DNA from 4 places in the Tumebacillus sp. BK434 genome. Region 3 is predicted to be linked to each of the others. Evidence: riboswitches for the same ligand, from Rfam matches in the RefSeq annotation. Region 3 holds a riboswitch; each other region holds the start of a gene.

Region 1 (7,590 bases), on a different contig from region 3:
CTCGACGAAGCGACTTCCGCCCTCGACTCCACTTCGGAAAAAGTCGTCCAGGACGCGCTGGCCAACCTGATGCACGGTCGCACCACCCTCGTCATCGCCCACCGCCTCTCCACCGTCGTCGACGCCGACCAGATCGTCGTGCTCGAAAAAGGCCGCGTGACAGGCGTCGGCACGCACGAAGAGCTGCTGGCGACACACGAGCTGTATCGGGAACTGGCCACGCAGCAGTTCCAGCTGGAAGAAGCGCAAGCATAGACAAAAGCCACAGCATCCCGCTGTGGCTTTTCTCGATTCTGCCCCTTACAGCTCCTCTTGCAACCTCTGCACCAGCTTCTCCAGCAGCACGTCGATCTCGGCTGCCGTCGCATCATAGACGCTCTGCGGGCCGCCGTACGGGTCGGCGATGTCGTAGCTGGGCAGTTTGCCCATCAGGTCGACCATCTGCTGGCTCTCCGCTTTGACGGACGCTTCGAGGCGCGCCTGCAGCTGTTCGAGGTCGCCGGCTGCGCTGGCATCTCCCGCTTGGTAGCGGGCTTGCAGCGCTTCCACTTCGTCGGCGTGGTCTTGCAAAAACTGGCCTTGCTTCAGTTGCGCCGCTTCCTGCACCTGCGCCATCGCATCGAGGATCGCCAGGTTCGCCGGGTCGTCATCGACGAACTCTTTCAAGGTGAACGTCTTGTCCAGCGCATCGAAATGCTTCTCTACGATCGCCCGCTTGTGCGATTCGCCCATGGTCAGGATCAGGTCGGCCCAGTTGACCAGCTCACGATCGAGCAGGGACGCCATGTGGCCGGCGCCGTCCATCCCCTTCGCGTTCAGCACATGCGCCGCCCCTTGCGACGCCGGTGCGCCCGGCATCGCGGCGACGCCTGCCGAACGCACTTCCACCCGGTCGCCGAGACCGGCCGTATCCAGGCGGCGGCGCATGAGCGGTTCTGCCATCGCGCTGCGGCAGGTGTTCCCGGTGCATACAAACAACAGTTTCATCCGAATCCTCCTCATTCCGTTCGCTTGCTCCCTCTCAGTATAGCCGCCAGTCCCTCACCCGTGCAAATGCAGGTGCCCGGCGATCAGGAGCAGAGCCGCCCCAAGGATCGTGCCGCCCGCCGTGATCAGCTTCGACGAATGCCACGCTTCCGGCCACAAGTCCCGTGCCACCACATAGCCCATCGCGCCCGCCGCAAAGCCCATCGACATCGAGATCAGCTGCGGTGACACCTCAAACAGCAAGATCCCGACCAGCGTCCCCAGCGGCGTGAAGAAAGCGGCCAGCGTGATGATCCCCAGAATCTTCTTCCCCGGGATCCCCGCCATGCGCAGCGGTACGGCGATCGACATCCCCTCCGGCAGGTTGTGCAGCCCGATCGCCAGCGCGAGCAGCATGCCGAGCTCCGGATGCAGCATGTCACCCGCGCCGATCGCCAAGCCTTCCGGAATGTCGTGCAAGGCGGTCACCACCGCGATGAACCAGCCGAGCCGCAGATAGTGAAACGACGCCCCTTTCGCCAAAGGCGACCTGCGCAGCACCGCCGTCACGCAGCGGCGCATCACCATCATGAACAACCAGCCTGCGGTCACCCCGTACAAGACCGCGTTCGCGCCCCCGCCCGCATAGGACGCCGGAATCAGGTCGGCGCAGACCACCGCCAGCATGATGCCCGCCGCCAGCGCCAGAAAAAAGGCCAGCCCGTGCCGCGTCAGCTTGCCGATGCGCAGCACCAACAGACCGCCCAGCGTCGTTGCCAAGCCCGACAGTAAACTCACCAGCAAGATTTGCGCCACAAAGCCACCCTCCTCACAGCAGGAATTTCACGCCAAACGCCACCAGCACCGCCCCGCCGATCGCTTCGCCGTACTCCCCGAACAGATGCGAGGCACGGCTGCCGATCGACAGTCCCGTCGCCGCCATCATCGCGCCGCAGATGCCAAACAAGGCCACGGCGACCCCCACATTGGCCCCGAGCGTCCCCAGCGAGAAGCCGACCGACAGCGAGTCGATGCTGACCGACAGCGCAAACAGGATCAGACCGAGGCCGGTCGTCCGCGACCCGCCGCGCAGTCCGGCATCCTCGTCATCCCCTTTTAGCGAATTCCACACCATATGTACACCTAGCCCAATCAACAGCAGGGCGCCGATCCATTTGGTCATCTCGCCCACCGCTTGCGCCAGGTACAGGCCGGCCGCCATCCCGATCAAAGGCATCAGCACATGGAATAATCCGATCGTCAGCGAGATCTTCGAAATCTCCCGGGAGTTCAGCCGCAGCATGCCCATGCCAAGCCCCAGGGAGAACGCATCCATGCCAAGGGCCAGCGCCATCAGCAATAGCGTCATGAACTCTCCCCACTGTATACTGGTCATCAAAACGACTGTCCCTCCCCCCGGTTGTCCGTCCCTCTCATGTGTATGCAACCTGTCCCCCGTTCTGAACCACATGCGGAGCAGCCAAATCGGACAAGGCAAAAAGCCCCGGCTTTTCCAAGCCGGAGCTTTCTGCACACTCTCTGCGATTACCAGAACATGCCGCCGAACGGACGGCCAAACCCGAACGGACGTCCGAACCCCACCGGACCGCCGAACCCCACCGGACCACCGAACCCGAACGGACGGCCAAATCCGAACGGACGGCCAAATCCCAACCCGGCGCCTAAGCCGACGCCCGCTCCGACACCGAGGCCAACCCCGAGGCCCGCTCCGCCAAAACCGCCAATGCCGCCATACGGATAAAAACCTCCACCGAAGAAGACATGCTCGACATCGAGGCCCTTGCGGTCCTTTTTCGGCAACTCTCTCAAAGTGACACCTTTCGCGCTTACCTTCTCGACGATGCCCACCTTCGGGCCGTCTTTCGTATAAAGAGTGACCGCTTTGCCAATCAGTTTTTCAAACTGCTTTTGCATTCCTGCTTCCACCTCCGAAAGAATCATCCTTGCTGATGTTTGTACTCCATCGTATGTAGACCGGAGCGAAGAGGTGTGGACAAGTGCCCTTTGCCAAGAAAAATCCATAAAAAAAAGACCTGAGCCTGATCGATCAAGCTCCGGTCTTTCCGGTTATACAGCGCTCAGCACGCGCAGCGAATCGCGGTTCCAGCGGCGCACGCCAACCACCCGGTCGGCGCCCAAGGCGCGGTAGGAGCGCATGAAGCTTTGATTTTGCGCGACGACGACGACTTTGCCAATTCCGGCCAGCTTCAGCGCCTGAACGATCAGCGCGCTTTCCAGCCACGGCCCTTCGAAGACGACCGCCGTGTCAAACGAACATGCCCGCAGTCTGTCTACGACATCCTGCTTGTGCGGGCCGACCTTGATCACGGGTGCCTCCACTTTCTGCTCGCGCAAAAATTGGGACGTTTGTGCGCAAAAATCCAAAAAAGCGCAGTCCAGCCCCAAGGTGTGCAGCGTTTGAACGAACGGCACGGCCGACTCGTCCATGGTGACGATCAGACAACGGTTCACACGTTTCACCCTCTTCTCGCATCGGCTTACGAAGTTAGCTGTCGGGTTCGGGTGGCAAGAGAGATCATGTTCACCCTTTCTGCCCCTGCAGGCAGAATTCACCCCATGTTGATTGGGTCCTCCGCTTCCGGATCAAGCCGGAACTCAGCCATGGATCATGCAATTGTCTCTTCTCATTATACATGATCCACTGAGAAAAGATGAAGCGGAGACGAGCCCATCTTTCAGGCTCCTCTCCGCCATTTTCAGACATTAGGCACGGATAACTCGATGGCTCGCCGCTTTGCGCAAACGGTTCATCACCGCCAGCCCCACGCCCGTCTCCGGAAACACTTCCGCGTAGATCACATCGGCCCCGGCGTGGTCGAACTGCCGGATCGCCTCATACAGTCCGGCCGCCACGGTGGATAGATCGCTGCGCTTGCCGCAGGGAATCACCACGTCGGCCCGGTACTGCCCGGCGCGCTCGGCTGTCGTCAGCACGCCGACGCGGCGCCCTGCCGCCTGCGCGTCTGCCGTCAGCGCGGCGATCTTGGCAGCATCCTGCTCGCCTTCGACCAGCCACATCTCGCCTTGAGGCGCATAATGCGTGTATTTCACTCCGGGCGACTTCGGCGTGCCGACCCCGCTCGCCAAGGCCGGGTCGATGCCGACCTCGCCGATCACGTCCTGCAGCATCTCGCGAGTCACGCCGCCCGGACGCAGGATCATCGGCCGGTCCCCGGTAAAATCGAGCACGGTCGACTCGACGCCCACACCTGCCGCCCCGCCGTCGACCACGCCGGCGATGCGCCCGCTGAGGTCTTCCAGCACATGCTCCGCCGTCGTCGGGCTCGGGCGGCCGGAGCGGTTCGCGCTCGGCGCGGCCAGCGGCACACCGGCCGCGTCGATCAGCTGCAGCGCCGTCACATGGTCGGGCATCCGAATGCCCACCGTGCGCAGCCCTGCCGTCACGTTGCGCGGCACGCCGTCCACACAGGGCAGCACGATCGTCAGCGGCCCCGGCCAAAAATGCTCCATGCACAGGGCCGCCCCTTCCGGCACCGCCTGCGCCAATTTGTCCACATCCTGCCGGTGCGCAATGTGGACAATCAGCGGGTTGTCGGAAGGCCGCCCTTTCGCTTTAAAAATCTTATCCACAGCCGCGGCATCGAACGCATTGGCGCCCAGCCCGTAGACCGTCTCCGTCGGAAAGCCGACCACTTCGCCGTCTTGCAGCAAGGCGGCCGCTTCCGCAATCTCCTGCTCGGTTGTTCCAAATCGTTTTGTCTCCATCTGCTACCGTCCCTGTTCGTATGGATTGTGTCCTTAGTATAGCAAAAGAACAGGGAAAAATATGAATCATTTTGTCGAAAAAAAGAAGAACATAGGTTCCTATTTATTCACACTATCCACATGCGGGTGTGGATAACTTGTGGATGTATACGTTTTCACCAAGCAGACCGCCGCCTGATTTTTATACGCCAGGAAGTGTGGGCTCTGGGCTACCGCTTCCGGCAGCTGCTCCCTGTGGATTGTGGAAAACCCGATGTGGATAAACAGGGGGGCCGCTGTGGATTGTGTGAGTAAGTACAGCTGCCGAATCTCGGTCGTCTCCACATAAGCCACAAACAGCCGGATCAGCTCCGCGCCGAGGTCGGCGGTGTTCGCCCCTTTTTTGATCACCAGCGAGCGCATCACCCCGTATTGGCCGTCGATGATCTCCAGTCCCACCGTGCCGACGGCCGACCTCTGCCCCCCGTCCACCGCCTCGACCAGCAAAAAGCCGTCCACCTGCTCTTCCACGCCCTGCGCGCTGACTCCCGCTCCGAGCAGCAGCCCTTGGATCGTCTCCCGATCGCTCTGCTCCGCTTTGCGTATCACGATGTTCATCCTTCGCACGTCCTCTCCGCAATTGGTTACTCTATCTCTATGAGCGAAGATGTTCGAATATGCTAGAGTATGCACAAAAAAACCCACACCCCGGAGTCACATGCTCTCAGGATGCGGGCTTGTTTCACACACTATGCACAGAGGGGATGCTGTGTGATTCGCTTGCCGAAAATTAGGCGAAGAAACCGCCGATGCTGTCAGTGAGGCCGTCCCACCAGGAGGCGATCTTGTCGAACAAGGCGGAGCGGACTTCCACTTCCTGCTCGCCGCCGGCCGCGTCTTTCACCGCGACGGTCGTGATCGCAGCCGTCTCCATGTCTTTCGCCTTGACTGCGTCGCCATTGCTCATGTCCACAAAGCACAGCGGCGGGAACAGCACGCACCACCAGTTTTGGCCTTTCGCCTCCCCAACTTGGATGCGCAGCGCTTCGTACTCGCCGGCCGGGTAGACTTCGGTGCCGTACATCTTGGTCGGGAACGGCACGAGGCCAAAGTCGGTCGCCACCGGGTAGGAGTAACCTTGCTCTTCGATCACGCGCTTGGCGATCTCGTTCATCTCCGGCACGGCCGCACGGATCTGTTCCCGCGCAGCTTCGGCCGTCTTCAGCCCTTCCACTTCCACCGCGATCGCTGCGATGATCTCGTCGCGAATGTCGCGCTTCAGCTGCTGGTCTTCCGCCGAGTCGCTGTTGGCGATGATGCGCAGGCGGATCGCGTCGCCCGGGATCGACTGCCCGGTCTGCACCTGCTCTTGCATCATCTCGTCGTCGATCACCACGTTTGCCGCGACCGGTCCGAGGTCTTGCGCTTCGGTCGGGCCAACGCCAATCCCGATCATCGCCGCCGCGAGCAGCAGCGCGATCGCCGCCCGTTTGTTCACTTTCTCGACCGCTTCCCGCACCATCGCCAACTCTTGTCTCATCGCTTGCATCCCCCTCGTAACTGGTCATCTCTTATGCTACGAGTATGGACGCGAGATTGCGAGTTTAAACCTAGCAGCAGAAAAATTCTAGCAAAAAAATGCTAGACTAGCGTTTCCGCCTGCTCGCCGTGCGGGTGATGCCATAGGCGATGCCGTAGCAAACGACCGCGCCGCCCCAGCCGATCAGCGGCGCGTGCTCTACATAGTCGCGCCCGAAGGTGATAAACAAGGCGAACAAGAAGCCCAAGAAAATAAACAACAGCATCCATTTCTTATCTGCAGCCATCTGCGTCACTCTCCCCGTCTGCCCCAGATCACGCGCCCGATGCCTTGCCAGTCCGGCACGATGCCCGTCTCACCTGATTCCCCGGCGGGCAGCGCCGCGCGAATCATCGCTTCCACGTCGCGGTCTTGATGAATCCCCACTTCATACGCCACAAAAGCCGGCCCGTCGTCCGGCCATAGCTTTGGCAGCGCCCCGCAGATCACGCGGTACGGATACAGCCCGTCCGCGCCGCCGTCGAGCGCAAGGCGCGGTTCATGATCGCGCACTTCCACGTCGAGCTGTTCACAGTCGGCCGTCGGGATGTATGGCGGGTTGGAGACGACGATCTGCGGCCGCAGCCCGCGTGCAGCCAGCGGCTGCACCAGATCCCCTTGCAAAAATTCCACCCGGTCGGCCACGCCCAGCCGCTCGGCATTGCGCCGTGCCATCTGCAGCGCTGCCGGGGAGATATCCACAGCGAACACTTGCGCTGCCGGCCATTCCAGCGCCAAGGTCAAGGCGATCGCCCCACTCCCCGTCCCGATATCGACAATGACAGGCGCGTCAAACGCGCCTTGCTCCTGCAGCACGCGCTCGATCAGCAGTTCCGTCTCCGGGCGCGGGATCAGCACATCCCCCGACACGTAAAAGGGACGTCCGTAAAACTCCTGCTCGCCGGTCAGATGCTGCAGCGGCACCCCGGCGCCGCGCCGGGCCAGCAGACGGTCGAACGCTTCCCGCTCCGCCTGCGGAAACGGCTCCTGAAACCGCACCAGCATCCTGGTGCGGTCGATGCGGAGCACATGCTGCAGCAGCAGCTCCGCGTTGAACTGCGGCGCGCGCACCCCTTTTTCTTCAAAGAAACGGGAAGCCCGCAACAGGGCTTCCCGAATCGTTTCCATCGTCCCGTGAGACATTATTCTTCCTCGTTTTGCGCTTTCAGCGCGTCGGTGCGCTCGACTTGGATCAAAGTGTTGATGATCTCGTCGAGGTCGCCGGCGAGGATGTAGTCCAGCTTGTGCAGCGTCAGGCCGATGCGGTGGTCGGTGACGCGCGATTGCGGGAAGTTGTA
Region 2 (7,590 bases), on a different contig from region 3:
TAGGTCAGCGCGCCGACGATCAGGATCGTGCCGAGCCACACGCCCGCAAACAGCATGTTGTCGGTGCGAAACGTGCCGCCCGTCTCCGGTACGGTCCGCTTGGCCGCGAGGGAAGCGGCGACCGCCAGCAACGCGATGCACGAGACATAGCGCCCCAGGTACATGACGATGCCTGTAGAGAGGTTCCAGAAAACAGTGGCGTCGCCCAGCCCTTCATATCCCGACCCGTTGTTAGCCGCCGATGACGTGTACTCATACAGGACTTGTGTCAGACCGTGATAGCCCGGTTGGGAGATCGCATCCGTTCCCAGCGAGGTAGCCAGCGCCAAGGCGGTCGGCGCGAGGATCAGGAACGGCTGGATCAGCAAGGTGATCGCAATCAGTTTCATCTCCTTGCCTTCCAGCTTCTTGCCGAGGAATTCGGGCGTTCTTCCCACCATCAGCCCGGAGAGGAAAACAGCGATCATCGCATACAGCAGAACGTTCATGAACCCGGCGCCAACACCGCCAAACACCGTGTTGAACAGCATGTTGAGCAGCGCGCTCATCCCGCCGCCCGGCGTCAGCGTGTCATGCATCGTGTTGACCGCGCCCGTTTCGGACGCGGTGGTGACCACTGCATACAGCGCCGAGAGTCCGGTGCCAAATCGAACTTCCTTGCCTTCCATGCTGCCATGCGATTGATCGATGCCCAGAGCGCTCAGCGCCGGATTGCCCGCAGCTTCGGAGGTCAGCGCAACGCCGAGCAGCAGCACGAACATCATCAGCATCGAGACGAACAGCACCCGCCCCTGCTTCCGATTCCCGACCATTTGCCCGTAGGCGAACGGCAGCGCGGTCGGCAGGAGCAGCATCAGCAACATTTGCAGGAAATTGGTGAAGCCGTTCGGATTCTCAAACGGGTGTGCCGAGTTGACGCCGAAATAGCCGCCACCGTTATTGCCCAGTTCCTTGATCGCCACAAACGACCCGACCGGTCCGACGGCGAGGGTCTGCCCGGCGCCTTCCAGCGTCTTCGCCGCAACGCTCGCCTCCAGCATCTGCGGCACGCCCGAAGCCACGAAGAGCAACGCGGCCGCCAGGGAGAGCGGCAGCAGCACGCGCGTGATGCTGCGCACCAGATCGACATAAAAGTTGCCGAACGGTCGCCCGCTCAATCCGCGGATGAACGCGAACGCTGCCGCCAGCGCCGTCGCCGGCGCGGTGAACATCAGGAAGGTGATACCGATCAATTGGGAGAACGCGGACAGCCCGGTTTCCCCGCTGTAATGTTGCAGATTGGTATTGGTCATAAACGAGATCGCCGTATGCATCGCCAGCGTAGGCTCCATCGAGGGAATGCCCGCCGGATTGAGCGGCAGCACGCCTTGGAAGCGGAAGACCAGATAGACGAGCAGCAGCATCACCGCATTGACCAGCACCATCGAACAGGCATACTTCTGCCAAGACTGCGCTTGCTGCTGCACACCGCCCAACCGAAACAACACCTTTTCCAAAGGTCCGTAAAAACGGTTCAAGCGCTGCGAGCGGTCATCCAGCGCCGCCGCCAGATACAGTCCGGCCGGCTTGGCGAACAGCACCGCGAGCAGCACGGTGACGGCGATCGAGATCAGGGTGAGACCGCTCATGTCCGCTCACTCCCTTCCTGCACGACGCCATCCGCAAAGCGCACCAGCCAAAGCATCATCCCGGTCAGCACCAGCACGCCACCGATCATCAACAGATCCAACATGTTGTTCTCCTCCTCGTCTCCTGGGAAAAACAAAACGCCTGCGGATTCCCGAACAACTTCCGTGCTGCTCTTCATGCAGAAGAGCACCGAAGTTCCTCCAGAACCCGCAGGCGTATGCGATACCCGGCTTCCTGTATCCAGACAGGACCCCTTGTATTCCATCAACCTGTGCGGTTGGCATTAGTCTTGTTTTTCGCGCAGTTGCTTTTCAAGATCACGGTCCAGAATAAAGATTTCGACCCGCTCGCCGAGCTTGGTCGAGATGTCGCTGTGCGAGCCCAGCACCGTGCAGCCGGTGATGCGGGAGATGATCTCCTCCAGCTCCGCGCTGTAATTTTCGCGGAGGGTCTGGCGCATCTCTTTGACCAGACGCCTCCCTCGGTCCGTTTTCGCCAGGTGCTTCTCCTCGTGGGTGAGCACACCTTTGAGCCGGATGATCACCATGTCATTCAAAATGTACGTTTTTGTCTCCTGCGGGCCACGGCCTAAGATCTCACGCTGAAATTTGATATAGGCCTCGCTGATGTCCGACTCCTGTTTGCTTTTGGCGTTCTGCGCCATGTTGCAATCCCCGCTTTCTCGGGTCGGTCCACGCAAAAAAGACCGATGCCCTAACTTTAACCTCATCAAATGATTGAAGGTCAAAGTCTACATCGGTCTACGTCATGCCGGAGCCGTTGCGGCGGCGCCTGCATGTTGTCTACCCAAGAGACTTGCTGGACGAAACCGCTAGTTCGAAAGCCTTTCTGCATAACAAAAAGACCATTCCAACTAGAAGGTCTCTGACCTTCCCTGCTTAGCCGACGAAGTTAGCTGACGGGTAGGATGGCAAGGAAGAAAAATGTCCTCATCCCTCTCGCAAACTCGCGAGATTAACCCCAAAAGATTGGTTCCTCCGCTCTTGGTATTCCCAAGATTAGGCAGTGATTCATTTGTTGTATTCATCTTACTCCCATTTGCTTGAAGATGCACGAGCGTTTTTGGCGACGTTTTGGACTGCTAAGAATAAAAAATGCACAAGAATGCAAGTTAGCACCCTCTCCCTCAGCCAATCGGATATTTACTCATGATTTCGTGCCATCACAAAAAGGGCTGCCCTTCCGCTTGGAAAGGCAGCCCTTGTACAATGCGAATCCTCGATTACCGCTCCAAGCGTTCCATGATCCGGCGTTTGCCATACAGCATCAACGCCGTTTCCGCCACCTCATCGATCGTCTTTCGATTGAGGTAGGCCCCGAACAGAATGCCCGCCACCGGGACCAGCTGGAACAGTTTCTTCCAGCCAAAGTTCTCCGTCTGCATCAGCAGCACTTCCCGCCACCCTTGCAGCTGCGAGAACATCTGGCGGTTGCGCTCCGGGAGGTGCATCGAGGACAACTCCTCCAGAATCGCCTTTTTCCCCACGATATCCGAGGAGGTGAATTGCAGGCATTTGATGATAAACACGCGCTCCGACTTCTCCAGCGGGTCGTAGCCGTAACACATGCCGACATCCTGGATCGTCTTCAGCGACATCCCGAGCAAAAAAGGAATGTCGATCGCCAGCGTGAACACGCCGCCCAATCCGGCGACTGCGCCCTGCGCGGTCGCGAAGTTCTGGCGAGACTTGCGCAGGTCGAGCGCACTCTGCTTCATCAGCGTGATCGGCAAGGCGCGCACCTCGTCCAACGAAGCGACCGGGTGGTGGGTCACCGCTGCGATCCGTTTGAAGACCGCTTGCTCATCGGCCATGTACTTGCCGCCCGTCTCCACATACGAGACCAGCTCGTCGACCGCTTGCCCTGCTTTCTCCTGCAAAAATTTCGGCGTTACTTTATCCAGCAGCATGAAGGGCAGTCGGCCGAGCTTTTCCCAGAACCACAGGTCTTTTTGGTCCTGTTCCCACTCCTCGATCAGCTGCAGTTCGTGCAACAACGTCTCGCGATTGTCCATATGAACCTCCCGATTTCTAGATGGTTACATTTCCTGAGGAACCCAGTTTTTCACGCCATCGTCCTCCAAGATGCCCATCGTCACATCGGAGACGTTCGGATCTGCCAAGATCAGATCGCGGACGCGGTACTTGATGTCGTCAGCATCTGCGAGCGTCAGGCCCGGCCGCAGCTCGATATAAGCTTCCACGTGGTAGGTGCGCCCTTCCTGCACAATGCGCATCTTGTTGATGTCGGTCACGTCGGGATCGGAGAAAATGATGGCAGCCACGCGCTCTTCCACCTCACGAGGCGCTGCGACCCCGATCAGTCCCACCATATTGTCATACCCGATCTTGAACGCCACGAAAAGCATCATCACGCCGATCATGATCGTCACCGATCCGTCAAAGAGCTTGTTGTCTGTGAAGCGGGTAACGAGAACTGCCGTCAGCGCAAGCGCTGCCCCGAGCGTGGCCACAAGATCTTCGTAGAAAACAAGACGGGTCGGCGGAGCTGCATGCTTGGCATTGCGAAACGAAGCGGAAATGATCCCAAATCCTTTTGCCTCCACTCGCGCCTCGCGCACAATCTCCTGCATCGCCTTAATCAGTACGAATCCGTCCACGAGAATGGCCGCACTCAGCGCGATCACATCCCAGGTGATCGTGGTCACGCTGGCCGGGTGTTGCAGGAGATGGATACCTTCGCGGATCGTCTCATACGCCATCATGGTGACCACGATGACCGCAATCATACAGAACAGATTGATCACCCGGCCAAAACCGGTCGGAAAGCGCCGGGTCGGCTTGCGCTCCGCCAGCACGCTGCCGACAAAGACAAACCCTTGGTTCACCGCATCCGCCACCGAGTGCATCGTCGAAGCAAACATCGCCCCGCTGCCGCTGATCATCGCCGCAATCCCCTTCAAAATCGCCAGTGCTGTGTTGCCGACAGCAGCTGCCGCAGACGACATATTACCTTTTTTCACTAACTCCCATAAAGAACTCAAACTTGTCCCTCCAAGTTTCTCTTAAAAATCGTCTCCGCCGTCAAAACCGCCAAAATCATCAAATCCGTCGAACAGCCCGCCATCGGCAGACTCCTCGCCGCCAGCCAGCGCCTCCATGCCTTCCTCCATCAGCGCACCGATGACCATGCCGCCGACCATCCCGGCTACGAAGCCGCCCATCGCCCCGCCAAGTCCCGAGCCGCGATGCCCGCGGCCAGGCATAGCATGACCATGTGTGCGGTAACGCGACGCCGGGTACGCATGCGGGTTTTGAAGCATCTCCTGAATCACCGCTTCCAAATGATGGCTCAACGCCCGGGCATCGGCCAACTGCTCATTGCTCAGGAAAATCTCTTGGCGCAGTTCCTTCTCGCCAAAGCCAAAGAACTGGTACATATCGACCTCGAGCAGCAAGCGGATTCCGTCAGCTTCAATCGCCGCTTCAAACTCCACTTCTTGCACCTGTCCTTTGAAGGCACCGGTCGGGTAAAACTCAAACTCTTGCGAATAGCCGTTAAATTTGCCGGAATCATGCTTTTCCTGGAATCCCAGCAAATCCAGCGCGCGGATGATCGAGTTGAAGCGTTCCGGCGGGCAGATCTGCACAGGATCGCGGTCGGAGCCGTCCACGCCGCCGGCGATGTCCAAACGAGTTGCGAAGTGATACGTGACCCCGGTTCGCGAGATCGGCATGTTGAGCGGAAGCGTAAAGCGCAGCGGCAGTTCCTTCTGCTCCTCAGGGCGAATGACGAAGGACGAACTGACCGGAATCGAAGTCACCGGATGCGAGATGACGCGGTCGCGAACACGGATCGTTACCAACAAGTCGGCCGTGATCCGATTGATCTGCTGTTCAACAGAACCGCCTTGAATCCGAAACACCCCCTCGATCTCCTCTCCCAGTTCATAGTGCTGCTTGTTCAGCACCAAGTCCACTTTTGAAGCGCCAACGCCTAATTTGGCCATGAATTTTTTCAACATGAGTAACTCTCCCTTTACACAAATGGATTGACTTGGAATAAGATTGCGAGAAGATTGAACAGGGTGGTGCCTTTTCGAGCCGCGCTTTGCGTGAGCGCTTTCCATTGCTTTTCATCAAGCGTTGCCAGAAACGGCTTCAACTCCAGAAGGTGTTCTTCCAGCTTGCACATCAACGCTTGGATCTCCTGAACTTTTTCGGTGGCTTGCTGCGTATCGTTCGTCGTTTGACTTTCGAACTGAAGCCGCTCTCGAATCTCTTCCAGAGTCAGATGCTCCTGTTTATAAAGTTCCACCAATTTCAACCGAACGGTATCCTCTTCCGTATAGTAACGATATCCGCTGGCCGATCGTTGCGGGTTCAACAGTCCCAACTGCGTGTAATAATCGATCGTACGCCGCGAGACGTTGGCCAGCCTGGCAAGTTCGCCTATTTTATGTAACTTCCCATTTTCACAACCTCCCTTTGGTCGTGCTTCCATCCGGCTTTGCTTCCATCATACTTATCTATACGTGTCACAAACCATACAGTTTCACGTGATAGTTTGAACATTTTGTGGAGAGAGTACGTTTTGGTTGAATGGATCGGAAGTTTATTGAGGCAGGAGTATGTGTATGATTGTAGAAAGTTCAAAAGTTACAAACGAAAAAGTTACAAACGAATGGAATTGAGAAGCAGGAGGGAACCATATGGAAGTTTTTGCAGAATTTTTATCGCAGATTGAGAATCCGCAGCATCGGGCCGGAACGGAAGAAGTTTTGACGTGGGTAACTAAGAAATTTCCGAATCTACTGCCTAAAATCGCGTGGAATCAGCCGATGTTTACCGACCACGGCACCTTTATTATTGGCTTTAGCGTATCGAAACAACATTTGGCCGTGTCCCCCGAAAAGGCAGGGATTGCACATTTTTCAGAAGCTATTTTGCAAGCTGGCTATGATCACACTCAGCAGTTGATGCGTATCAAGTGGGATCGTCCGGTTGATTTCTCCTTACTTGAGAAAATGATCGAGTTTAATAGATTGGACAAGGCAGACTGTTCAACTTTTTGGCGGAAATAACGATTCATGGGCTGACGAACCAAATAAAAAAGACTCCCCTTTATGGAAGGAGGTCTTTTTTGTTTGGCTACTTACTACTGCATCCACAGCCACCTGTAGATTGGGTCGTTTCTGCTGCACTCACTGTGACGGAACAGCACTCTGACTGCTCGTTTTGTTCAACAGCTGGCGTCACACAGCATACCGATTCATCACCTGAAACTCGTGCGGACTCAAACTCCGAATCTTCTTTCGTATAGAAGACCTCCCAAGCGTTTCCTTCCGGATCATGCACCCAGATCTTATCTTGCACAGCATAGCAACAAGTGGTGTTCATTTCGTCAAGTGCCACAAGACCAGTTGCTTGAAGACGGGATTTCATTTGAAGTACCGCCTCGGTGTTTTCCACTTGGAAGCCCATGTGATTCAACACACCGCGCGTCTCATAGGGCCGCACATTGAGCGAAAAGTGAAGCTGAGGATCTTCCAGTTCGAACTTCGCGTAGTTCTCTCTCACCTTAGTCGGCTCTGCCCCGAAGAAGGCCTTGTAAAACGCGAGGCTTGATTCCAGCTCAGTTACATTGATCGCGACGTGCATACGCATTGTCATCAACTTCCTTCCGTTGTTTCTGATTAAATCAAATTTTTTTGATGTGAGGATCAAAAAAATTAGCAACAACCTGGTGTGTTCAGTCGGAACAAACAGCAGAGTTCTTCAGAAAGCACGTGGTTTACTTCTTTTTGATTGAGCTGATAATAGTTCCACTTGCCGTGCGTCTCCACCAGTATCAATTGTTGCTCCAGCAGGATTTTGAGGTGGTACGAGAGTTTGGACTGCGGCATGTTTACCATTTCAGCCAGGTCGCACACACAGACCTTGCCATGTCGAACAAGCAGGTTCATAATCCGCAATCGCT
Region 3 (7,590 bases):
TCATCACGCCGACCGCGCCCATCTGCTGCAGGCGTATCAGGTTGGGCGTTTCCTCCTCCGAGATCGCGCCTTGCCACAGCCCGTCGATGACGACGATCACCACTTGCCTTGCAGGAGCGGCGTGAACCGTTCCCGGCAACCCGAGCAACGTACACAGCAACAGCAGCATCAAGATCAAGTTCCGTTTCATAAAAAGACCCCTTGGCGCTTGGCGATCACCGCGCGGTATTCTCGCAGCGTCGCTTCGATCATCGCCCCTCTGGTGAAATGTTCCTCCGCCCGGCGCTGTCCGGCCCGTCCGAGCCGCAGCCGCCAGTCCTCTTTTTGCAGCAGCAGTTGCAGGGCATCGGCCAGCGCCACCGCTTCCTGCGGCGGGACGAGCAGACCGGTCTTGCCGTGCACCACCACTTCCGGGAGCCCGCCGACGTCGCTGGCGATCACCGGGCAGCCGGCGAGCATCGCCTCGATCGGCACGAGGCCGAGCCCTTCGGCGTGCGAAGGCTGGACGACGATGTCGAGCCCGGAGAGCAGCCGGCGCGCCTGCGGGACCTCGCCTAAGAAGCGCACCCGCGCCGGGCCGATCTTGCCGGCCTGATGCTGGTAGTCGGACAGGAGCGGGCCGTCGCCGATCAGCACCAGCTCCGCATCGACGCCGCGGGCGAGCAGAATCGTAAACGCTTCGAGCAGCGTCGAGAACCCTTTTTCCGCCACCATGCGCCCGATCGAACCGATGACAAGGCGGTCGCTGTCCTCACAGCCCAGCACCTGCCGGGCGTGCTCGCGCGGCAGCATCGCCGCCTGCTCGACCCCGTTGTGGATCGTCACCGCCCTCCAAGGCGGGATGCCATGGCGCGCCACCACATCCTGCTCCAGGCGGCGCGAGACGGTGATCACGCGGTCGGTCTCGGGAGCGAGCCTGCGCTCCAGCGTGTTCAGCACGCGCTTGACCAGCCCGCCGCGCGGCAAGACTTGATTATGTACGGTATAGACGCAGGGCGGCGGCGTCGGCAGGCTGCGCAGGGCGAGGCGGCCGACGAGACCTGCTTTCGCCCCGTGCAGGTGCACGAGATCGAACGGCTGCTCGCGAAGCAGTTTGCCCAGCTGGCGCACGGCGAGCATATCTTTCATCGGGGAGACGCTGTCGACGATCTCCACAGGCAAGCAAGGCACCGATTGCAGTACCTGTTCCCCGCACAGCTCCGACGGGCAGGCGACCGTCACGGCGAGCCCGACTTCCTGCAAACCATGGATCAGATCCAGCACATGCCGGCGCATGCCGCCCTGCATCGGGCGTACCACCTGCAGCACGCGAAACACATCCACACACGTTCACCTCTTTTCTCTTCTTTCCAGCGTTTCCAATTTGAAATACAAAAAAACCACCTGCCGATGAAAGGCAGATGGTTCTTGGCACTGCTGCTTGGATCTACTTGAGGATATAGATTTTAACGTCTTGCTTGCCGAACTGGCGAAGCTGCGCCTGGGTACCGTCGATGTAGATGTCGATGCGGTTGCCCTTGATCGCGCCGCCGGTGTCCTCGGCAGTCGCCACGAAGCCGCCCGCCGGAAGCAGCGGGGAGTTGTAGCCGGTCACGTAGACTTTGGAGCCGAGCGGAACCACTTTCGGGTCCACTGCGATCACGCCTTCACGCACTTTGGTGCCGGTGAAAGTCTGGCCGCCCCATTGCCACATGATGTTGCCCGGGCCGTATGCGGTCGCGTCCATGTTCAGCGTCTTGGTGTACGCCATGCCGGCGACAGTCGGGACGGCCGGCTTCGGCGCCGGTGCCGGTTTTTCCACCGGAGCTGGTGCCGGAGTCGGCGCTACGCGGGTCGGTACGACCGGCTGTTTCACCGGTTGCAGCGCCTGGCGGTCGGCCGACTTTTCTTCGGTCTGCGGCGCTTTCGCTTGCGGAGCTTGCGCCGGAGCTGCTGTAGCCGGAGTTACCGCTTTGTAGAAGCCGTTGGTGCCGGACGGGATCAGGATGGTGTTGCCTGCGATCAGCCGATCCGAGTCCATGCCGTTGAGGTTTTTAATCTCTGCAGCGGTGGTGTCGTACTTGTTGGCGAGGTATGCCAACTGGTCGCCTGTGATCACTTTGTACGGGAAGACGATGTGCAGCTTTTGGCCCGCGTAGATCGTGTCGGACGCCAGATGGTTGGCCGTCTTCCACGCTTGTGCGGTCGTGCCGTAGCTGGCTGCCAGCTGGGACAAAGTCTGGCCCGGTTGCACGATGATCGCATCGGTGAGACCTGCTGCCTCGACGTTGACTTGCGATACGGTCAGAACGCTTGCTGCAACAATTGTTGCAAAAGCCCATTTTTTCAGGTTGAATTTTTTCATTTTCTAGCACTCTCCTTCTAAAAGCCGCCGGAGTTAGCTGACGGGTTCGGGTGAAGGATACCCGCTCGCCTGCTGCGCGAGTTCACCCCAGATATGGTTCCTCCGTTCCTCATCAGATTTGAGGATTAGGCTTGTCATGTGGTCGAGTGCTAGAATAACGCAGATCAGGCCTCCGTTTCACTAGTCGATAACTGGAAATGGACTGGAAGAATCTCCGCGAGCCGCCCGCATCCGGCGCGGGTACAGGGATCGCGTCGTGCCGCAGTCGGCGAATGGAAAAAAGTCCCCTTCCGAAGAAGAGGACTTTTTGCTTGACTGCAAGGTCTGTCTGTGATCTATTTCAACACTTTGATGAACTCGATGTTCGGGTCATCCGGGCCTTGCACGGGGAGTCCCGCTTTGACGTTTTCCATGATGTACTCGATGTTGTCCTGCGTGATCACTTCGCCCGGCATGATGATCGGGATGCCCGGCGGGTAGACCATCACCGACTCGGCCATGATCCGGCCGGCCGCTTCTGTCAGTGGCACGACTTCGGTCTGTTTATTATAGAAAGCGTCGCGCGGCGAAACGGCGAGCAGCGGCATCGACGGGATGTGCACCTGCGGCAGGTCTTTTTTCTCCTGCACGCCGAATCGTTTCGAGATCTCGCGCAGCGCGTGGATCAGCGAGGCGATCGTTTCGTCGGTGTCGCCGAAGGTGACGATGCAGAGGATGTTGTACAGGTCGGACATTTCCACCTCGATGTTGAAATCGGTGCGGAGGATCTTCTCCACTTCCCAGCCGGTCAAGCCGAGCTCCTTGACGGAGATGTTCAGCTTCAGCGGGTCGTGGGCGAAGGTGGCCGACGTTTTCAGGATCTCGTCGCCGAAGCAGTACATGCCCGGGATCTCTTCATTGATCGTGCGGCGGGCATTTCGAGCGAGACGGAGCACTTTTTCGATCAGCTCGTGCCCGTAGACCGCAAGGTTCTTGCGAGCGACGTCAAGCGACGCCAGGAGCAGGTAGGACGTCGACGTGGTGTGCAGCATCGAGAGCACCGCCTGCACGTGCGCCGGAGAGACGAATCCTTCACGGACGTTGAGCACCGAGCTTTGCGTCATCGAGCCGCCGAGCTTGTGCACGGAGGTCGCCGCCATGTCCGCGCCGGCCTGCATCGCGGAGAGCGGCAGGTCTTCGTGGAAGGAGAACAGGACGCCGTGCGCTTCGTCGACGATGACAGGCACGCCGCGCTCATGGCTCAGTTCGACGATCGATTTCAGGTCGCAGGAGACGCCGAAGTAGGTCGGGTTGATCAGCAGCACGCCTTTTGCATCCGGGTGTGCGTCAAGCGTGACACGGACCGTATCGACCGAGATGCCGTGCATGATGCCGATCTCAGCGTCCACTTCCGGGTGCATGAACACCGGATGCGCGCCGGAGAGGATGATCGCCGCCATGATCGATTTATGCGCGTTGCGCGGCACGAGGATCTTCTCGCCAGGACCTACGACCGACATGATCATCGTCATGATCGCGCCGGACGTGCCCTGCACCGAGAAGAACGTGTGGTCGGCGCCATACGCCTGCGCGGCCAACTCCTGGGCTTCTTTGATGATGCCTTTCGGTGAATGCAGATCGTCCAAGGGTGCGATGTTGATCAAATCTATGGACAAAGCGTTCGGGCCAATGAACTCGCTGAATTCGCTCGGCATACCAAAGCCTTTTTTGTGTGCGGGAATGTGGAACTGAATCGGGTTCCGGCTCGCGTGCTCGACGAGCTTCGTGAACAGAGGAGTAAGGTTTTGCATCGCGTTCAATTCCTTTCATCAAGAGCATAACGAAAACATAACGAATGCAATTATAGCACTCTTCTTCTGTATGAGAAACAAATTTTTTGGATAAGTATGCTGTTAGGTTTCACCGTGTAGTGTGGTCTTTTTCGCACGTAAAAAACCCACCAAAAAGGTGGGTTTTGCAAGGTTGTTTTAGGCAAGTTCCGCCTTGACTTCCTCCGGGGTGTTTTCCCAAAGGTCGGCTCGCAGCTGCTGCAGGAAAGCAGCCAGTTTCGCCTTCTGTTCGGCGGTCAGGTTCGACACGTCCACACGGCCTTTCACCGCGCGGTCCATCTGGTTGACCAGTGGGCCCATCGCCTTGTAGCCGATGCCGTGTGCGAAGTCGATCACAAGTTCTGCCGACGCGATACCGCTGAAGCCGCGTCCCTTTTCGTACGTTTTCAAGGTCACCCAGACCACAGCGACCTTCTCCCCGTTCGGCACATCCTCCGCCGAGCGTGCCGCCCGGAAGTCGATGCCCCGCTCCAGGCGGCTCTTGCCGTGGATCGCCCCTTGGTCGACGAAGATCTCGTCGCCGTGAATCATCACAGCGGACAGGTTCTGCAGCTCATCTGGCGTGCTGTGTTTATCGCGTCCGGTCAGGTTCAGTTCCATTGGTGATCATCCTTCCTATGGTCATCTTTGGCTATATTGTAACCGCTGGCCAAGGAAAAGTCACCCTGCCCGCCCCTCCGGCTCGATCACTTTCATCCGCACCCAGATCATGTTCAGCAGGTAGAGCACACAAGTCAGCCCAAGCATCACCCGAATGCCGAAGTAGGCCGAGCCCAAGCCGCCCAAGAGCGGCCCTGCAAAGGAGCCTAAGAGCATCGCCGACGCGGAGAACCCGTAGACCTTCCCCCGGTGCTCTTTCGGCGCCAGACGCCCGACCAGCGCGTTTGCGGTCGGCATGATCCCACCGATGAAGAGCCCGAGGCCGAAGCGGGCGGCGATGAAGACCCAGACGTTCGGAGCGAGCGCTTGCGGAAGGTACATCAGGGCGGCCCCGGTCATGCAGATGGTCAGGACTTTGCGGTAGCCGATCTTGTCGCTGCGCTTGCCGAGGAACGGCGAGGCGATCAGATCGGCAAGTCCCGTTGCCGCCGTCGCGAACCCGGCGATGATGCCGAGGTATTCGAGCCCGGTGAGTTCCTTCATATAGACAGGCAGCACCGGCAGCACACTCATCACCGAAAACTGGGCCAGGAACAGCACGACAAACATCGTGCGAACGCCTTTCATCTCCTTCACGGCGCGGAACTGCTCCAAGATCGCCCCCTTCTTCATCTCATCCTTCGCGGGCGGCTCAAAGCGCTCCTTGACCAAACACAGCGTCACCAAAAAGGCGAGCAGCGAGAACCCGCCGGTCAGGAAAAATGCGACCCGGTAGCTGTGCAGCAAATCGACCATCAGCCCGCCCACCAGCGGCCCGATCAGCGTGCCGAACATCCCCGCCGAGGCCAGCCAGCCCAGCGCATAGCCAAGGCGCTCCTCCGGGATCACCGTCGCCACCAGCGCGTTCGCCGACGCCGTAAAACCGCTGAAGATGCCTTGAATCGTGCGGGTGATCAGCAGATGCCAGACGTTCTGCGCCAGTCCCATCAGGAACATGAAGAACGAGATCGCAAACGTCGTCCGCATCACCATCAGCTTGCGCCCTTTGCGATCGCCGAGCGAGCCCCACAAGGGCGACACGATCGCCGCCAGCAAAAAGTTGCACGACGAGATGATCCCCGCCCAGATCGCCACCTGACCCCAATCTTCCACTCCAAGTTCGTTTATGTATAACGCCAAAAAGGGCCCGCTCGACGTAAACGCCATCATCATGATGCACTGCACCGCCGCCATCACCCACAAGGTGCGCTGCCAAGACGAACCTTCCTGTTTCATCGGTTCTCACATCCCATCCACTTTTAGTAATTGATCCTGTTGTCGTAATTCTATCAAGAATATGGCATTTCGTTTCTCGAATCTTTTTACTCGTACAGCTCAAACATCTTAAAAAGATATACAGTAACTGAAAATATAACTGGAGCACCGCCTATATTTTAACGAAAATATACGCTAAGCCCTGAATTGCGTCCGACTTGGCGTTTCTCCTTACTCTAAGCTCAAACGACACGATCCCCCGACAAACTGAATGAGACTGACTCTAAAAAAAGCAGTGACGGACTAGGAACTCGAAAGACCTAGACTGCCGCTGCTTTTATTGTGCTAACGTAATTCGTTAGCGTAATCTACTTTAGGAGACAAGGTCACCTAACCGTCTGGTAAACGAGGCCTATGGCTCCAGAATCAAATGTCTTGTTTTCGATAAGTTTAAGATTGATCTTCTCCTTGATACCTTGGAATAACGGCAACCCGCTGCCGATCAGGACGGGAGAAATCGTAATTTTATACTCATCTATTAAATCAAGCTGCATAAGGTAGTGTGCGAACCTAGGACTGCCGAGGATGACCATATCCTTGCCTGGCTGCTGTTTGAGGTTCTTGATCGCTTCCTCGACATCTTCTTTCACCAGTCTGGAATTGTTCCATTCGACTTTCTCCAGCGTCGTGGAAAAAACGATTTTGGCTGTCTTTTCGATCCACTCGGCATGATTCCGTTCATGCTGCGAAGCTGATGGGTTCGAAGGCACAGATGGCCAGTAACTGTGCATCATCTGATAAGTCCCACGTCCCCAAATGACAGTGTCCGCAGTACTCAGAATTTCTTTCGCGTGTTTCTCCAAATCAGCATCGTAGGAAACCCAGCCAATGTCCATTTCACCGTTCGGCCCTTCTACAAAACCGTCAAGCGATGCGTGCAGAAATAGAACAAGTTTTCTCATTTTCAATTCTCCTTTGTTCATGTGGGGTATTTACATTATACATTTTCACGGATGATCATAATCCTCGGCTATAAATCAGGCGAGCTCCTGGCAAAAAATGATTGACCAAACTCCTGAATTCATTTATTATTTAAGTGTATAATAAAATATATAAGGGGGGTCAATCAAATGAAACTGCGCAACAAAGCACTGCTCATCCTCGCAACGGCCGCCATCCTCGCCACCGGCGCACAGACGGCAAGCGCTGCCAGCCCCGAAAACGAACCGAGCAACGGCTCGGGCGCCAACGACATCTATGCAACGGCGGAGGCGTACGCCATCGGCAACGCTGTGTCCGGCTACATTGGCACTTATCAGGATGTGGACGTCTTCGCTTTTACCGCACAGAATTCCTTATATGCAGAGCTGTCCCTGCTAACAACAGGCAACTACAGCTTCACCGTCACCAACCCAATCACCGGCGAGCATTACAGCGACGACGGCACCGGCCTGATCGACATGCCGCTCACCTATGGCCAGACTTACTATGTGAGCGTTTTCGGCCTCGGCGACATGGGCAAACCTTACCGCCTCTCCTCCTTCCATTACTTTTAAACAACAC
Region 4 (7,590 bases), on a different contig from region 3:
TGCCGTCTCGTACCACTTGTCGACCGGCCATTCCCGCGCATAGTCGTGAATCCACGCGGCGAGGCGCGCTTTTTCCACGTCGACGCCAAAGCGTCGGGCGAGCTGGTCGGCCGCCTCGACAACGCCGCTGACGTGCTGGAAGCGGCGCGGACTCAAGGTCTGACGAATGAGTTCTTTAATCTGGGATTCGTTCATACAACTTGTTCTCCTCACTATACCCTATGACCTTTTGGGGAACGAGATGCTCAACCGAAAGATTCTTTACGAGACGCTCACGGATCCATGTGGAGGAGATGTCAAGTCCCGGGATCTCCACATACTGAACGCGGCACGCCACTTCCGGATGGAGCGCGAGCGCCGTGCAGGCGCTGGTCTTCAGGTCAAAGCCCGGTCGCGTGACGGCGAGGACGGTCGCCAGCTCCATGATCCGGTCGACCGCGCGCCACTTGGGCAGGATGTGCAGGTTGTCCGCTCCGATGATGAAAAACAGCTCCGCCTCCGGGTGCTCAGCGTGAAAGTGCTCCAACGTGTCGACCGTAAACGACGGTCCCGGGCGATTCACTTCCCAGTCGCTGGCCGCAAACTGCGGCGCGCCTTCCAGCGCGAGTTGCACCATGCGCAGGCGATGCTCGCCCGCCGAGATCTTCTTGCCGACTTTCAGCGGATTCACCCCGGCCGGCACAAACAGCACCTTGTCCAAGCCGGCCTGCTCCAGCGCCACTTGCGCGGCGACCAGATGGCCGATGTGTACCGGGTCGAAGGTGCCGCCAAAGATGCCAAGACGCACCGTCAGCACCTCCTCTGCTCTCTTCGTGCTGCTGCAGGTTAGCGCGGCAGTTCGATCTGTTTGTTTTCTTTCGACTCCTTGTACAGGACGACCGTCTTGCCGATCAGTTGCACCAGCTCGGCGCCGGAGCGCTCCGCGAGGTCACGGGCGACGACGTTCTTGTCCTCTTCGCAGTTCTGCAGGATCGAGATCTTGATCAGCTCTTTCGATTCCAGCGCCAGGTTGATCTGTTCAATCATGTTGTCAGAAACGCCGCCTTTGCCCACTTGGGTCACCGGGGTTACGTGGTGAGCCAGCGCGCGCAGATGACGCTTTTGTTTTCCAGTCAGCATATGGTTCATACTCCTTCTTGTTCTGAGGCTTGGTACCAAAGATTGAGTATAGCACTTCTACAAGCAGGATTCCACCGTTTGCCGCATCACATCCACCGGCGCCCGCTCACCCGTCCAGAGCTGAAACGCATGCGCGCCTTGGTGCACAAACATGCCCAAGCCCCCGGAGACCACGCAACCGCGCGCTTTCGCCTCGTGCAAAAAGCGGGTCTGGCGCGGGTTGTAGATCAGATCGCTGACCAGTTGCCCCGCCTGCAGGCCCGCGGTGGGCACCGGCACGGCGTCGGTCTGCGGATGCATGCCAACCGGCGTGGTGTTGATGATCAGGTCGTACTCGGCAAGCTCCGCTGCTGCCTCTTCCATCGTGATGCCGTCTGCCGCTGCATGCGTGCGCAGATGCGCCGCCAACTCCGCCGCTCGCTCCTGCTGCCGGGCAGCGATCACGAGGCGCTCCGCTCCGTTCAAAGCCATTTGCACCGCAACCGCGCGCGCCGCGCCGCCTGCGCCGAGCAGCAGCACCCGCTTGCCTTGGATCTCGATGCCCGTCTCTTCCTGCAGGGCGGACAAGTAGCCGATGCCGTCGGTGTTGTAGCCGGTCAAAACACCTCCGTCGTTGACGATCGTGTTCACCGCCCCGATCAACTCCGCCTCCGGGGAGATCTTGTCGAGCAGAGGCAGCACGGCGACTTTATGCGGGATCGTCACGTTGACTCCGCGCAAGCCGAGCGCGCGAATGCCGGCCACAGCGTCAGGCAAGCGCTCCGGCTCGACCGCAAAAGCCAGATACGCGCAGTCGAGGCCAAGCCGGGCAAATGCGGCGTTGTGCATCTGCGGGGACTTGGAGTGTGCGACCGGATACCCGAACAGCCCCACGCACATTGTCGAACTGGAAAGCATGTCCATCTCCCCTTTTTCTTCAGTGTAATGCATAGAAAAAAGACCCGCAACCGCGGGTCTTCCGATTAGCGACGGAATTCCATCTGTACCATCATGCCGTTTTCATGGAACGAGAAAGTCAGATCGTACAGCTGGTAGTCGGACAGCTCCGGCTGCTCTTCGCGCACCGCTTGCACCTCATGGCGCAGATCGTTCATCAGTTGCTCAATGCGCAGTTCTTCGCAGCCCGACCCATTCATGACAAATCGTTTGATAAATCGACGGCGCTCTTTTGTCATCGTTTCCAAACAGATCCCCTCCGCCCTTTTAAGGTGTGTATCTAAGGTGTATGGGGAGTTATGTTGAAATATGACAAACGAACGCCCTCTGCTAGAACGGCAATTTCGACTGCTGCGTTAAATCAAGGCGCGGCGCGTGTGCACCTCAACGCCTTTGGGCACATGCACGACCACGTGCGTGTAATGCATGCCGCGCACGGTGATCCAGCCGAGCCCGGAGATCACGATGTCCTGCGGGTGGCCCGACTTCAAGGTGATCCGGTGCGGCACGAGACCGCGCAAAGAGTCCGGGCACGCGTCGCAGGGCGGGGTGAGCAGCGTGCCGAGATGGTTGGCGTACAGCTCGTCCGCCCGCTCCAGCTTCGTGCGGTGCACGTTCAGCTGGTTGGCCGCATAGACGGAGAAGCCCTGCTTCGGCCCCTCCACGTAGTCGAAGCGCGCCAAGCCGCCGAGGAACAAGGTCTGCTGGTCGTTCAGCTGGTAGGTCTTCGGGTTGATGTAACCTTCCGGCGTGATGTCGCGCAGCGATTTCGGGCAGACGAGGTCGGTCAAGCGATGCGTCGTCATGATTCCCGGCGTATCGATCAGATCGCCGCTGTGGTTTGGCAGATCCATCCGGATCGTCGACAGCGTGGTGCCCGGATAGCGGGACGTGGTGATCTCCGCGCCTTCTTCATGGCCGTAGAGATTCAAAAGGCCGTTGATCAACGTCGATTTGCCGACGTTGGCGGTGCCGACGACATAGACGTCTTTGTTGCCGATGCGCTGGTCGATCGCCTCTTTGACAAATTCGATGTTGATCCGCTTTTTCGCCGAGATCAGGATGATGTCGTCGACGCGGACGCCTTGTTTCTCGACTTCTTTTTTCAGCCAGAACTCGACGCGTTCAAAATTGGTCACCTTCGGCAGCAGGTCCGCTTTGTTGGCGACGAGGATGATCGGGTTCTTCCCGACGTATTTGTTGATCTCTTTTACCCAGGACCCGGCGAAATCGAACAGGTCGACCACTTTGACGACCAGGGCCGGACGCTTGCCGATGTCGCGGAGAATCTTCTGGAACCCTTCGTTGTCGAGCGAGACGGGCGCCACGTCACTGTAGTGCTTGATGCGGTAACAGCGCTGGCAGACCGGATATTCGCGTTCGATCACCGAATTCAGCGGGGCATAGCCCGGCTTTTCTTTTTCCTCGGTCTGGATGGCGATGCCGCAGCCGGTACAAGTCAAATCAAATTCAGACATTCGTTGTTCACTCCCAAGGAATCATTCCGCGGCGGCGCAAGATCGAAAACGCAACGCGTTCCATCGCGCGCAGCACTTTGGTGCCGATCCATTCTTTGTCGGCCACAGGCATGACGAGGATCGTATACATGTTCATGCGATTGCCGCCGAGCACGTCGGTAAACAGCTGGTCGCCAATGACGACCGTCTCTTCGCGCTTGGTGCCGAGCACTTCCAAAGCGCGCAGAAACGGCGCGCGCTTCGGTTTGCGGGCGCGGCCGATGAACGGGATGTTTAACGGCTTCGAGAACTTCTCGACGCGGTGGTCTTTGTTGTTCGAGACGACGCAGACTTTGATCCCGCGGGTATCGCGGACATGATCGAGCCATTCGATCAGCTTCGGCGTCGCGTCCGGCTCATCCCAGCGCACCAGCGTGTTGTCAAGGTCGGTGATGATGCCTTTGACCCCGCGCTGCTGCAGTTCATCCAGGTCAATGTGAAAAACCGACTCTACATAGAGATCGGGAATCAGTTGTTTTAACATTCTTGTTTTCACCTCAAAAGGGAATCCCGTTGTAGTAGCATTCCATCCACCTGTAGAGAATATCACAGAAGAGAAGATTCTGCCAATAAATCGGCCAAACGCGAAAAAGCCTCTGCTCCCGGCTCGAGGGAAGGACAGAGGCTTTTTCGTTTGTTGCTATACTGTTGTATTGTTTCTATTAGACAAAAGAACAAAGAAATCCTTTTCGACACGAATGGTAATTTTTTACCGAATTATCTCAGATTGGAAATGTGTTTGGTTAGCCAATTGACGGTTTCTTCCAACATTCCCAGCGTGATGAAATGGTTGAGCTTGGCAGACGTTAGTACTTTGTAGTCTAATAAAAACAAAAAGAAGCGGCCGTCGACAGGACGCCCGCTTCGGAACTCTAGAGTTAGGTATTAGATGTAGGAACGGGCTCCAAGATAACGTGCGCCCCAGTAGCCGCCGTTCAGCGAATCGACTTTGACGCCGTCCGAAGAGGTAGCGGAAACGAATTGGCCGTTGCCGATGTAGATGCCGACATGAGTTGCGCCCGGGCCGTAGGTGGAGAAGAAGACGAGATCGCCCGGTTCCGGAGCTGCTGTGGCGGAACCGCCTGCATACATGTCTGCGGCGATGCGCGGAGCTTGCACGCCATATTGCGCCAACACGTAGGTGACATAGCCGGAGCAGTCAAAGCCGCTCGGCGTGTTGCCCGCCCATTGGTACGGAACACCGACATATTTCATCGCCGTGTCGACCACTTTCGGGGTGGCTGGGCGAAGCTTGGCTGCTTTCGCTTCGATCAGCGGACCGGTGGTCGCGCCGACTTTGCCGTTTTGTTCAAGGCCGTTGGCCGCTTGGAACTTCTTGACCGCCGTCGCGGTGATTTCACCGTAGTAGCCGGTGTTCTCCGGATAGCTGAAGAACCCGAGCAGACGCAGGTCCTGCTGAAGTTTCGTGACGTCAGCGCCGGTGGAGCCGACCTGCAGCATCTGCGGTCCGTACGGAGCAGGCGCTGCCAGCGCGTCCGTTACCGCCAGCGGAGACATGGTGACGAATGTTGCCAGCAACAGAGTTTGCACAAAACGCTTCATATGATATGTAGACCTCCCGTAAGGCCTCCGAGGTTAGTTGACGGGTTCGGGTCGAGAGCAACCCTCCGCCCGCAGGCGGTTCACCCCAAAAATCTAAAATCTCCCCCGTACTGAAAATGTTTCAGATTCGGCCAATTTCTCAACATGGACAAGTCTACCATACAAATTGTCAGATTTCAATCAAATCACTAGATTTAAGCCTGCTCGGTGGTCAGCTAAAAAGCCCATCCGTTACCGGATAGGCTGTTCGCATGTGTCATAGAGCAGTCGACCGATCTGCCCCATCAGTCCATGCGCGTCTTTGCGCTCGATGATGTTTTTGCTAAACACGGAGACGGCAAACGTATTGCGCGGGAAATAGAGCAGCCCCATGTCGTGGTCGGTGCCGTTCACCCAGCCGGTCTTGTGCGCGCACTCCCAGAGTGGCAGAACGCCGACCGGGCCGTCCTGGGTCGGGAGCAGGCTCGGCAGGCCTTCGTTGTATTTTTGCTGTTTCATGATCTTGACCATCTCGGCACAGGCACGCCAGGAGACAACTTTGCCGTCGGCGATCAGCTTCAGCAGATGGGTCATGTCGCGCGGCGTGATCTTGTTGTAGTTTTCAATCTTGGCCGGGATGACGGAGATCTTGTTGTAAAAACCGCTCCCGGTCAGTCCCCATTCGGCCATCGCGTCTTGAATCGCCTGCGTGCCGATGCGGTCGATCAGGATGTTGGTCGCCGTGTTGTCGCTGTCGATGATCATCAGCATCGTGTAGTCGTAGATCGACAGCTCGAGGCCCGGGCTGAGATTTTGCAGCAGCCCGGAGCCGGTGACCATGTCTTCGGCGCGCAAGGCGATCTTTTCCTCAAAGCGCAGGTTGCCTTTGAACGCCTGATCGAACACCGCTGCCATGATCGGGACTTTGATGATGCTTGCGGCGTAAAACCATTCGTCAGGCTGATAGGTAAACTCGCTTTGCGATTCCAGATGGTAGATGGAGATCCCATACGTTCCGCGCGCTGCTTCGATCATTCGCTGCAAGGCGGGGGTCAGTGCTGCCAGCATGAACGACACTCCTCTCAAACTCTCTTACCTGTCTTGTTCTGCGGGTCGCGGCGTTCTTCCTGCACGCACATACTCGCTAATATCTTAACAAAACTCTGGAGATGCTAGATTCGATCGTTTATACTGGAACAAAGTGGAGGTGTATATCCATGGACGTATCCAGTGTGCAACAGGCGGTCAATCTCTGGGCGCTCAAACAGGCGATGGCGCTGGGCCAGTCCCAAGCTGCCGCGCCCGCTCAGCTGCAGATCGTCAACCAGTTGGCTGCGCTCGACCCGACACGCGGGCAGGCGATCGATATCCGGATCTAGCCCTTCCAGCAGAAAAGCCTGCCGCTCCTCTTGAGCGGCAGGCTTTTTCTGTGTTTACCCGTTCGGCAGGTCGTCACCCGGCTGGAGCAGCGGCGGGTTGATCTGCACGGTGTTCGGGTATTTCAAGCCCGCACCGGTGTTCAGCAGGAGCACTTTGTCGTTCTCGTTCAGCCAGTCTTGCGCTTTCAGCTGCTCGACGGCCGCATACAACGAGGCGCCTTCCGGACAGATGAACGCGCCGTCGAGGCTGGCCAGCGTCTGTTGCGCACGCAATGTATCTTCGTCGTCGATGGCGATCGCACAGCCATCCGTGTTGTAGACCGCTTCGAGGACGAGGAAGTCGCCGAGCGCTTTCGGCACGTTGACGCCAAAGGCGATCGTATCGGAGTCCGGCCAGAACTCCGACTCGCGTTTGCCTTCCTGCCAGGCTTTGACGATCGGTGCGCAGCCGCTCGCCTGCACGGAGACGAGGCGCGGCATTTTCTCGCCGATCCAGCCCATCGCCTGAAGTTCCTGCAGCGCTTTGTAGATGGCGATCAGGCCGACGCCGCCGCCTGTCGGGTAGAGGATCACGTCCGGCACCTCCCAGTTGAACTGCTCGGCGATCTCGTAGCCCATCGTCTTTTTGCCTTCAATGCGGTACGGCTCTTTCAGCGTCGACGCGTCAAACCAGCCGTTTTCGCCGACCGCTTTGCCGACGATTTTGCCGGCATCGGAGATCACGCCGTTGACGAGGTAGAGGTCTGCCCCGGAGACGGCCGTCTCGTTGCGGGTGATCTTGGGCGCATTTTCCGGCATCACGATGTAAGACTGGATGCCGGCGCGGGCCGCGTACAGCGCCCATGCGCCACCGGCGTTCCCGTTGGTCGGCATGGCCAACGTCTTCACGCCAACTTCTTTGGCTTTTGAGACGCCGACCGCCGCGCCGCGGGCTTTGAACGTGGCGGTCGGCAGAATGCCTTCATCTTTGATGTACAAGTTCGGCACGCCCGCTTTCGTCCCGGCGCGGGGAGCGGTGTAGATCGGCGTCATCCCTTCACCGAAGGAGACGATGTTTCGCTCGTCGCGCACCGGGAGCAGCTCTTTGTAGCGCCACA

What was found. Region 3 has a riboswitch for cyclic di-AMP ahead of EV586_RS08510 (LysM peptidoglycan-binding domain-containing protein). Riboswitches for the same ligand answer to the same signal wherever they lie in the genome.
Region 1: it holds a riboswitch for cyclic di-AMP, as region 3 does, so the genes downstream of both, EV586_RS05195 (hypothetical protein) here and EV586_RS08510 (LysM peptidoglycan-binding domain-containing protein) in region 3, are expected to answer to the same signal.
Region 2: it holds a riboswitch for cyclic di-AMP, as region 3 does, so the genes downstream of both, EV586_RS07335 (Na-translocating system protein MpsC family protein) here and EV586_RS08510 (LysM peptidoglycan-binding domain-containing protein) in region 3, are expected to answer to the same signal.
Region 4: it holds a riboswitch for cyclic di-AMP, as region 3 does, so the genes downstream of both, EV586_RS12630 (C40 family peptidase) here and EV586_RS08510 (LysM peptidoglycan-binding domain-containing protein) in region 3, are expected to answer to the same signal.

The regions. Positions count from the first base shown of each region.
Region 1 is NZ_SLXS01000002.1:151,319-158,908, reverse strand. It holds gene EV586_RS05220 (ABC transporter ATP-binding protein) at 1-255, shown strand, start outside; gene EV586_RS05215 (low molecular weight protein arginine phosphatase) at 301-987, opposite strand; gene EV586_RS05210 (ZIP family metal transporter) at 1,042-1,782, opposite strand; gene EV586_RS05205 (manganese efflux pump MntP) at 1,796-2,362, opposite strand; gene EV586_RS05200 (hypothetical protein) at 2,512-2,901, opposite strand; gene EV586_RS05195 (hypothetical protein) at 3,055-3,459, opposite strand; cyclic di-AMP (ydaO/yuaA leader) riboswitch at 3,468-3,619, opposite strand; gene EV586_RS05190 (L-threonylcarbamoyladenylate synthase) at 3,712-4,734, opposite strand; gene EV586_RS05185 (GNAT family N-acetyltransferase) at 4,834-5,331, opposite strand; gene spoIIR (stage II sporulation protein R) at 5,504-6,091, opposite strand; gene EV586_RS05175 (hypothetical protein) at 6,360-6,539, opposite strand; gene prmC (peptide chain release factor N(5)-glutamine methyltransferase) at 6,545-7,435, opposite strand; gene prfA (peptide chain release factor 1) at 7,435-7,590, opposite strand, start outside.
Region 2 is NZ_SLXS01000002.1:678,145-685,734, reverse strand. It holds gene kdpA (potassium-transporting ATPase subunit KdpA) at 1-1,628, opposite strand, end outside; gene EV586_RS07335 (Na-translocating system protein MpsC family protein) at 1,913-2,293, opposite strand; cyclic di-AMP (ydaO/yuaA leader) riboswitch at 2,516-2,665, opposite strand; gene EV586_RS07330 (EcsC family protein) at 2,873-3,664, opposite strand; gene EV586_RS07325 (cation diffusion facilitator family transporter) at 3,689-4,654, opposite strand; gene EV586_RS07320 (sporulation protein) at 4,676-5,635, opposite strand; gene EV586_RS07315 (MerR family transcriptional regulator) at 5,650-6,114, opposite strand; gene EV586_RS07310 (iron chaperone) at 6,323-6,694, shown strand; gene EV586_RS07305 (ArsI/CadI family heavy metal resistance metalloenzyme) at 6,762-7,283, opposite strand; gene EV586_RS07300 (ArsR/SmtB family transcription factor) at 7,343-7,590, opposite strand, start outside.
Region 3 is NZ_SLXS01000003.1:65,559-73,148, forward strand. It holds gene EV586_RS08500 (hypothetical protein) at 1-190, opposite strand, end outside; gene EV586_RS08505 (glycosyltransferase family 4 protein) at 187-1,323, opposite strand; gene EV586_RS08510 (LysM peptidoglycan-binding domain-containing protein) at 1,427-2,344, opposite strand; cyclic di-AMP (ydaO/yuaA leader) riboswitch at 2,352-2,486, opposite strand; gene EV586_RS08515 (aminotransferase class I/II-fold pyridoxal phosphate-dependent enzyme) at 2,680-4,134, opposite strand; gene EV586_RS08520 (YwhD family protein) at 4,312-4,773, opposite strand; gene EV586_RS08525 (MFS transporter) at 4,834-6,048, opposite strand; gene EV586_RS08530 (dihydrofolate reductase family protein) at 6,414-6,989, opposite strand; gene EV586_RS08535 (hypothetical protein) at 7,158-7,583, shown strand.
Region 4 is NZ_SLXS01000004.1:284,566-292,155, reverse strand. It holds gene yqeK (bis(5'-nucleosyl)-tetraphosphatase (symmetrical) YqeK) at 1-195, opposite strand, end outside; gene nadD (nicotinate-nucleotide adenylyltransferase) at 176-787, opposite strand; gene yhbY (ribosome assembly RNA-binding protein YhbY) at 826-1,119, opposite strand; gene aroE (shikimate dehydrogenase) at 1,177-2,016, opposite strand; gene EV586_RS12645 (hypothetical protein) at 2,082-2,303, opposite strand; gene yqeH (ribosome biogenesis GTPase YqeH) at 2,412-3,533, opposite strand; gene EV586_RS12635 (YqeG family HAD IIIA-type phosphatase) at 3,541-4,056, opposite strand; gene EV586_RS12630 (C40 family peptidase) at 4,458-5,135, opposite strand; cyclic di-AMP (ydaO/yuaA leader) riboswitch at 5,144-5,278, opposite strand; gene EV586_RS12625 (serine hydrolase) at 5,367-6,182, opposite strand; gene EV586_RS21150 (hypothetical protein) at 6,332-6,493, shown strand; gene EV586_RS12620 (threonine synthase) at 6,548-7,590, opposite strand, start outside.